2 regions of the Streptomyces sp. NPDC025793 genome follow, and region 2 is predicted to be linked to the other one. Evidence: predicted binding sites of a transcription regulator. Region 2 holds the regulator's gene; the other holds the start of a gene.
The links. The regulator HspR, encoded in region 2, represses chaperone genes until heat shock. The targets are predictions, from matches to a motif close to TTGAGNNNNNNNNNCTCAA.

Region 1: the regulator HspR is predicted to act here: its motif matches at 1,310-1,328, upstream of lon (endopeptidase La).

What each region holds. Positions count from the first base shown of each region.
Region 1 is NZ_JBVHMR010000038.1:33,083-36,489, forward strand. It holds gene ACZ4MF_RS39505 (spermine/spermidine synthase domain-containing protein) at 1-169, opposite strand, end outside; gene ACZ4MF_RS39510 (rhomboid-like protein) at 387-1,217, shown strand; gene lon (endopeptidase La) at 1,351-3,407, shown strand, end outside.
Region 2 is NZ_JBVHMR010000002.1:456,855-460,261, forward strand. It holds gene dnaJ (molecular chaperone DnaJ) at 1-1,168, shown strand, start outside; gene ACZ4MF_RS05925 (heat shock protein transcriptional repressor HspR) at 1,174-1,623, shown strand; gene ACZ4MF_RS05930 (sugar ABC transporter substrate-binding protein) at 1,864-2,970, shown strand; gene ACZ4MF_RS05935 (helix-turn-helix transcriptional regulator) at 3,191-3,407, shown strand, end outside.

The sequences.
Region 1 (3,407 bases), on a different contig from region 2:
CGTACGCCGCGTCGACCAGCAGCCGCTCCGAGCGGCCGTCGGAGGTGTCCATCAGGAAACACCCGTTGGCGATGATCTGGAGCAGCGCGCCGTGTCTGCGCAGCACCACCTCGCCGTACGGGCCGTCACGCCGGTCGAGGACCACGGGAGTGTCGTACGCGGCAGTCATGCCCCCATCCTGCTTGAACGTGTCCTGTCGGGCATGGGAATTGCGGATGACGGAGGCGCGGCCCCGGTCCGACGTACTCGTCCGAGGGGCGTACGCCGGGGTGCGGACGCGAGCGGAATGTAGGAGGTTGCTGAGAATCGGCTTCCGCGTGGCGTCGGTCATAGACATGCGGCCGGTCGAGCCTCAATGGTGGGCGCGACGGAAGGAGTGCCTCATCGTGGAACGGACCGCGACGGGCCCTGCGGCGGCCGCGTCCCCGCCCCCGGCGGGCACGCCCCTGTCCGACGGCGCCGCCGTCGTCCCGGCCCCCGTGTTCGAGGGACTCCTGGACGGCATGCCCCGCCAGCGCGGCCCCGCGCCGGCGGTTCCCTTCGACACGCTCGGCCCCGCGCCGGCGGATCCCGTGCCCGTCGGGGCACCGCGTCCGGTCCCGGCCGCCCGGCTGTGGCGGCTGCTGCCCACCCCGGCCGCCACGCCCTTCACCTTCGGCTACGCGGCCCTCCTCGCCGTCACCTCCGCCGTCGCGGCCGTGGCCGACCCCGGGCTGATGAACACGCTCTACCAGGGCTCCAGCACCGACGTGGCCCATCTGGTGCAGTCGCCCGCGGTGGTGCTCCTGGCGAGCGCGCTGTGGATCGCGGGCGGGATCCTCTCGCCGTACAGCGCGGCCTTCGTGCTGGTGCTCACCGCGCTGGAGCGGCGCATAGGCGGAGGGCGTGCGGCCTGTGTCTTCCTGGCCGGGCATGTCCTGGCCACGCTCGCCACCGAGGTCCCGGTGGGCCTCGCCGTCCTGGCGGGCCATCTCCCGGCCACGTCCCTGCACCGCCTCGACTACGGCATCAGCTTCGGCGTGGCCGCCAGCATCGGTTCCCTGGCCGGCCTGCTCCGCCCCTGGTTCCGCTGGCCCCTGCTCACCGTGGTGGCCGGACTGCTGCTGAACGACCTGGCCGAGTTCGTGGACCCGATGACGGACTGGGGCCACCTGATCGCTTTGACGATAGGCGTCATGAGCTGGCCCCTGGTGCGCCGCTGGGCCCGCGCGGTCTGACCTCTCACTGCTTTCGCCTGCATAGGTCTCTACGTCACCCCCCGATCGCTCACAGCGAACACGTGGGGGGAACACCAGCCCCTGCCCAGAGGTTGAGTCGGCATAGCTCAAGTTGACTGCCGAAGGGGAGATCATGGCTGCTGAGTCCACGGCGTTCACGCTCGTACTGCCCGTGCTGCCGCTCGACGACGAGGTCGTGCTGCCCGGCATGGTGGTTCCGCTGGACCTGAGCGACGCCGAGGTGCGGGCCGCGGTGGAGGCCGCACAGGCCGCCGCCCGGTCGGCGCCCGGAAAGCCCCAGGTGCTGCTGGTGCCACGCGTCGACGGCACGTACGCCAAGACCGGTGTGCTCGGTACGGTCGAGCAGGTCGGCCGGCTGGCCGACGGCGACCCGGGGGCTCTGATCCGCGGCCGCGGCCGGGTGCGGATCGGCGCGGGCACCACGGGGCCCGGCGCGGCCCTGTGGGTCGAGGGCGCCCGGATCGAGGAGAGCGTGCCCGAGCCGCTGCCCGGTCAGGTCGCCGACCTCGTCAAGGAGTACAAGGCGCTGGCCACCAACTGGCTGAAGAAGCGCGGCGCCTGGCAGGTCGTCGACCGCGTCCAGGCGATCGAGGACGTCTCCGCGCTCGCCGACAACTCCGGATACTCACCGTTCCTCACCATCGAACAGAAGGTCGAACTGCTGGAGACCGCCGACCCGGTGGCCCGGCTCAGGCTCGCCGCGCAGCAGCTCCGCGACCACCTCGCCGAGCAGGACGTGGCCGAGACCATCGCCAAGGACGTCCAGGAGGGCGTCGACAAGCAGCAGCGCGAGTTCCTGCTGCGCCGCCAGCTGGAGGCCGTCCGCAAGGAGCTGCGCGAGCTGAACGGCGACGGCGCGGACACGGCCGAGGAGTCCGACGACTACCGCGCCCGCGTCGAGGCCGCCGACCTGCCCGAGAAGGTCCGCGAGGCCGCGCTCAAGGAGGTCGACAAGCTGGAGCGTTCCAGCGACCAGTCCCCGGAGGGCTCCTGGATCCGCACCTGGCTCGACACGGTCCTGGAGCTGCCCTGGAACGAGCGAACCGATGACAGTGCTTCCGCCTACGACATCCAGGGCGCCAAGGCGGTCCTCGACGCCGAGCACGCGGGCCTGGAGGACGTGAAGGCACGCATCACCGAGTACCTGGCCGTGCGCAAGCGGCGCGGCGAGCGCGGCCTCGGCGTCATCGGCGGGCGGGCCGACCAGGGGGCGGCGCGAAGCGCCTCGGTTGAGGGCGGTGGTGGGCGACGGGGGGGTGGTGCCGTACTCGCCCTCGTCGGCCCGCCCGGCGTCGGCAAGACCTCGCTCGGCGAGTCCGTCGCGCACGCGATGGGGCGGAAGTTCGTCCGCGTCGCGCTCGGCGGCGTCCGCGACGAGGCCGAGATCCGCGGCCACCGGCGTACGTACGTCGGGGCGCTGCCCGGCCGGATCGTGCGCGCCGTCAAGGAGGCCGGGTCCATGAACCCGGTGATCCTGCTGGACGAGATCGACAAGGTGGGCTCCGACTTCCGCGGCGACCCGGCCGCGGCCCTGCTCGAAGTCCTGGACCCGGCGCAGAACCACACCTTCCGGGACCACTACCTGGAGGTCGAACTCGACCTGTCCGACGTGGTGTTCCTGGCCACCGCCAACGTCCTGGAGGCCATCCCGGAGGCGCTCGCCGACCGGATGGAGATCGTGCGGCTCGACGGCTACACCGAGGACGAGAAGGTCGTCATCGCCCGGGACCACCTGCTCCCGCGCCAGCTGGAGCGGGCCGGCCTGCGCGAGGACGAGGTCACGATCGACGAGGGCGCGCTGCGCAAGCTCGCCGGCGAGTACACGCGCGAGGCGGGCGTCCGTACCCTGGAGCGCGCGATCGCCCGCCTGCTGCGCAAGATCGCGGCACAGCACGAACTCGGCGAGCGGGAGCTGCCGTTCACCGTCCGGGACACGGACCTGCGCGGTCTGCTCGGGCGTCCGCACCACGTGCCCGAGTCCGCCCAGGACCCCGCCGAGCGCCGTACGTCGGTGCCGGGCGTGGCGACGGGCCTCGCGGTCACGGGAGCGGGCGGCGACGTCCTCTTCGTGGAGGCGTCGCTGGCCGACCCGGAGACGGGCGCGGCGGGGCTGACCCTGACCGGTCAGCTGGGTGACGTCATGAAGGAGTCGGCGCAGATCGCGCTCAG
Region 2 (3,407 bases):
CAAGGACTTCATCGAGAAGGACTTCTACAAGGTCCTCGGCGTCCCCAAGGACGCCACCGAGGCCGAGATCAAGAAGGCGTACCGGAAGCTCGCCCGCGAGTTCCACCCGGACGCCAACAAGGGCAACGCCAAGGCCGAGGAGCGCTTCAAGGAGATCTCCGAGGCGAACGACGTGCTCGGCGACCCCAAGAAGCGCAAGGAGTACGACGACGCGCGCGCCCTGTTCGGCAACGGCGGCTTCCGCCCCGGGCCGGGCGCCGGCGGCTCCTTCAACTTCGACCTGGGCGACCTCTTCGGGGGCGCGGGCAGCACCACCACCCAGGGCGGAGGCTTCGGCGGCGGGCTCGGTGACGTCTTCGGGGGTCTGTTCAACCGCGGCGGCACCGGTGCGACCCGCACCCAGCCGCGCCGCGGCCAGGACATCGACACCGAGGTGACGCTCAGCTTCACGGAGGCCATCGAGGGCGCCACGGTGCCGCTGCGGATGTCCTCCCAGGCCCCCTGCAAGGCCTGTTCGGGCACCGGCGACAAGAACGGCACACCGCGCGTGTGCCCGACCTGCGTCGGCACCGGCCAGGTCGCGCGGGGCTCGGGCGGCGGCTTCTCGCTCACCGACCCCTGCCCCGACTGCAAGGGCCGCGGCCTGATCGCCGAGCACCCCTGCGCGGAGTGCAAGGGCAGCGGGCGGGCGAAGTCGTCCCGCACGATGCAGGTCCGCATCCCGGCGGGTGTCACCGACGGGCAGCGGATCCGGCTGCGCGGCAAGGGCGCGCCCGGCGAGCGGGGCGGACCGGCGGGCGACCTCTACGTGGTCGTGCACGTCGGCGAGCACCCGGTGTTCGGGCGCAGGGACGACAACCTCACGGTCACCGTGCCGGTCACGTTCGCCGAGGCCGCTCTCGGCGGCGAGGTCCGGGTGCCGACCCTCGGCGGCCCGGCCGTCACCCTGAAACTGCCGCCCGGCACGCCCAACGGCCGGACGATGCGCGCCCGCGGCAAGGGTGCGGTCCGCAAGGACGGCACCCGCGGCGATCTGCTGGTCACCGTCGAGGTGCGTGTCCCGAAGGACGTGTCGGGGAAGGCTCGTGATGCGCTGGAGGCGTATCGCGAGGCGACCGCGGGCGAGGATCCGCGGGCGGAGCTGTTCGAGGCGGCGAAGGGAGACTGAGAGAGATGGACGGCCGTCGACGTAACCCGTATGAACTGACCGAGGAGACCCCGGTCTACGTCATCTCGGTGGCGGCCCAGCTCTCCGGACTCCACCCGCAGACGCTGCGCCAGTACGACCGGCTCGGCCTGGTCTCCCCGGACCGCACCGCGGGCCGGGGCCGCCGCTACTCGGCCCGCGACATCGAACTGCTCCGCCAGGTGCAGGCGTTGTCGCAGGACGAGGGCATCAACCTGGCCGGAATCAAGCGCATCATCGAACTGGAGAACCAGGTCGTCGCGCTCCAGTCCCGCGTCGCGGAGCTGGAGGCGGCCCTGGACGGCGCGGCGGCCGCGATGCAGCAGCGCGAGGCCGCCGTCCACGCCTCCTACCGCCGCGACCTGGTGCCGTACCAGGAGGTGCAGCAGACCAGCGCGCTGGTGGTGTGGCGGCCGAAGCGGCAGCGCAACGACTGACGCGTCCGCGCGCAGACACCTCCGAAAGGGGCCCGGATTCCGGGCCCCTTTCTTTGCCTTCTCATGAACTCCCGTTGGATGGAGGGTCCGTAAAGGGCGTTTGAAGGTGATTCCGCTGCTCCTTCACAGGTGCAGCGGAGCGTGGTGTTGCGCACTCGTTAAGTAGTTCTTCTTGACGCCGGGTATGCCCTCCGCGTTGTCTTTTCAGACACCTCAAACGCACCTGAAGTGAGCCCTCGCATGCGTCGTATCGCCATAACCGTGGCCGCGTCCACGATGACCCTCTCGCTTGCCGGCTGCGGCATGCTGAACGCGACGGGGAGCGGGGCGAGCGCGAGCCCGAGCAAGGGCAACGACCTGACCGTGGGCCTGCTGCTGCCGGAGACGACGAACACCCGCTACGACAAGTTCGACTACCCCATCATCAAGTCCCAGGTCGCCGAGCTCACCAACAAGCGGGGCAAGGTCGAGTACGCCAACGCCGGCGCGGACGCGTCCAGACAGGCCCAGCAGCTCCAGACGATGATCGACGACAAGGTCGACGTCGTCCTGCTCGACGCGGTCGACGCGCACGCGATCGCCCCCGAGGTGCAGAAGGCCAAGGACGCGGGCATCCCGGTCATCGCCTACGACCGGCTCGCCGAGGGCCCGATCGAGGCGTACGTCTCCTTCGACAACGAACTGGTCGGCGAGGTGCAGGGCCGCAGCCTGCTGGAGGCGCTGGGCTCGCACGCCGACACCTCCGACAAGATCGTCATGGTGAACGGCTCGCCGACCGACCCGAACGCCAAGCAGTTCAAGCAGGGCGCGCTCTCCGAGCTGAACGGCAAGGTGACGATCGCCGCGTCGTACGACACCACCGACTGGAAGCCGGAGAACGCCGAGGCCAACATGGCCAAGGCGATCGGCCAGATCGGCAAGAACAACATCGCCGCGGTCTACTCCGCCAACGACGACATGGCCGGCGGCGTCATCAAGGCCCTGGAGGCGGCCGGCGTCACCTCCCTGCCGCCGATCACCGGCCAGGACGCCTCGCTGGAGGGCGTCCAGCGGGTCGTGGCCGGCGAGCAGTACATGAGCGTCTACAAGTCCTACCCGGACGAGGCCCAGGCCGCGGCCCAGATGGCCGTCGCCAAGGTCCAGGGCAAGGACATCCAGTTCGACGCCCTCACCCAGGACAAGGCCGACAGCCCCACCACCAAGAACATCCCGGCCAAGCTGATCCAGCCGATCGCGCTGACCAAGAGCAACATCAAGTCCACGGTCATCTCGGACGGCATCTACACCGTGGGCGACATCTGCACGGTGAAGTTCAGGGCGGCGTGCACGGCGATCGGTCTGAGGTAGCGGTCACCGCCCCGGCGTTCATCCTCGGCCCGTTCACCTTCCGCCCGTTCGTCGTCCGCCCGTTCGTCTTCCTGCGCAGGCAAGAGCCGGAGCCCGGTCGATATACGGGCATAACAGCCGTTTCCGGCAGCCCTGTCGGGGAGAGCCGTGTTGCGGACCCGGTCGGCGCCGCGCATAGTTGCGCTGCGGAAGTGGCAGCACACCGGGGGTGAAATGGGCGATGGCCGGGCGCGGGGCGGAGGAGCATCCACACGGCGCCGACCGACTGTGCGCGGCCGGCGACCGGTTGTATTCCCGGGCCGTACGCCGCGGGCGGGTGCCCCGCGATGACGTCGAGACGGTGCCCTGCCTGCTGGAGCTGGCCCTGCTGCACCCGGACCCCGACGACATGGACTGGCTGGTGCCGACCTCCCCGCAGGAGGTCATGACCCGGCTGC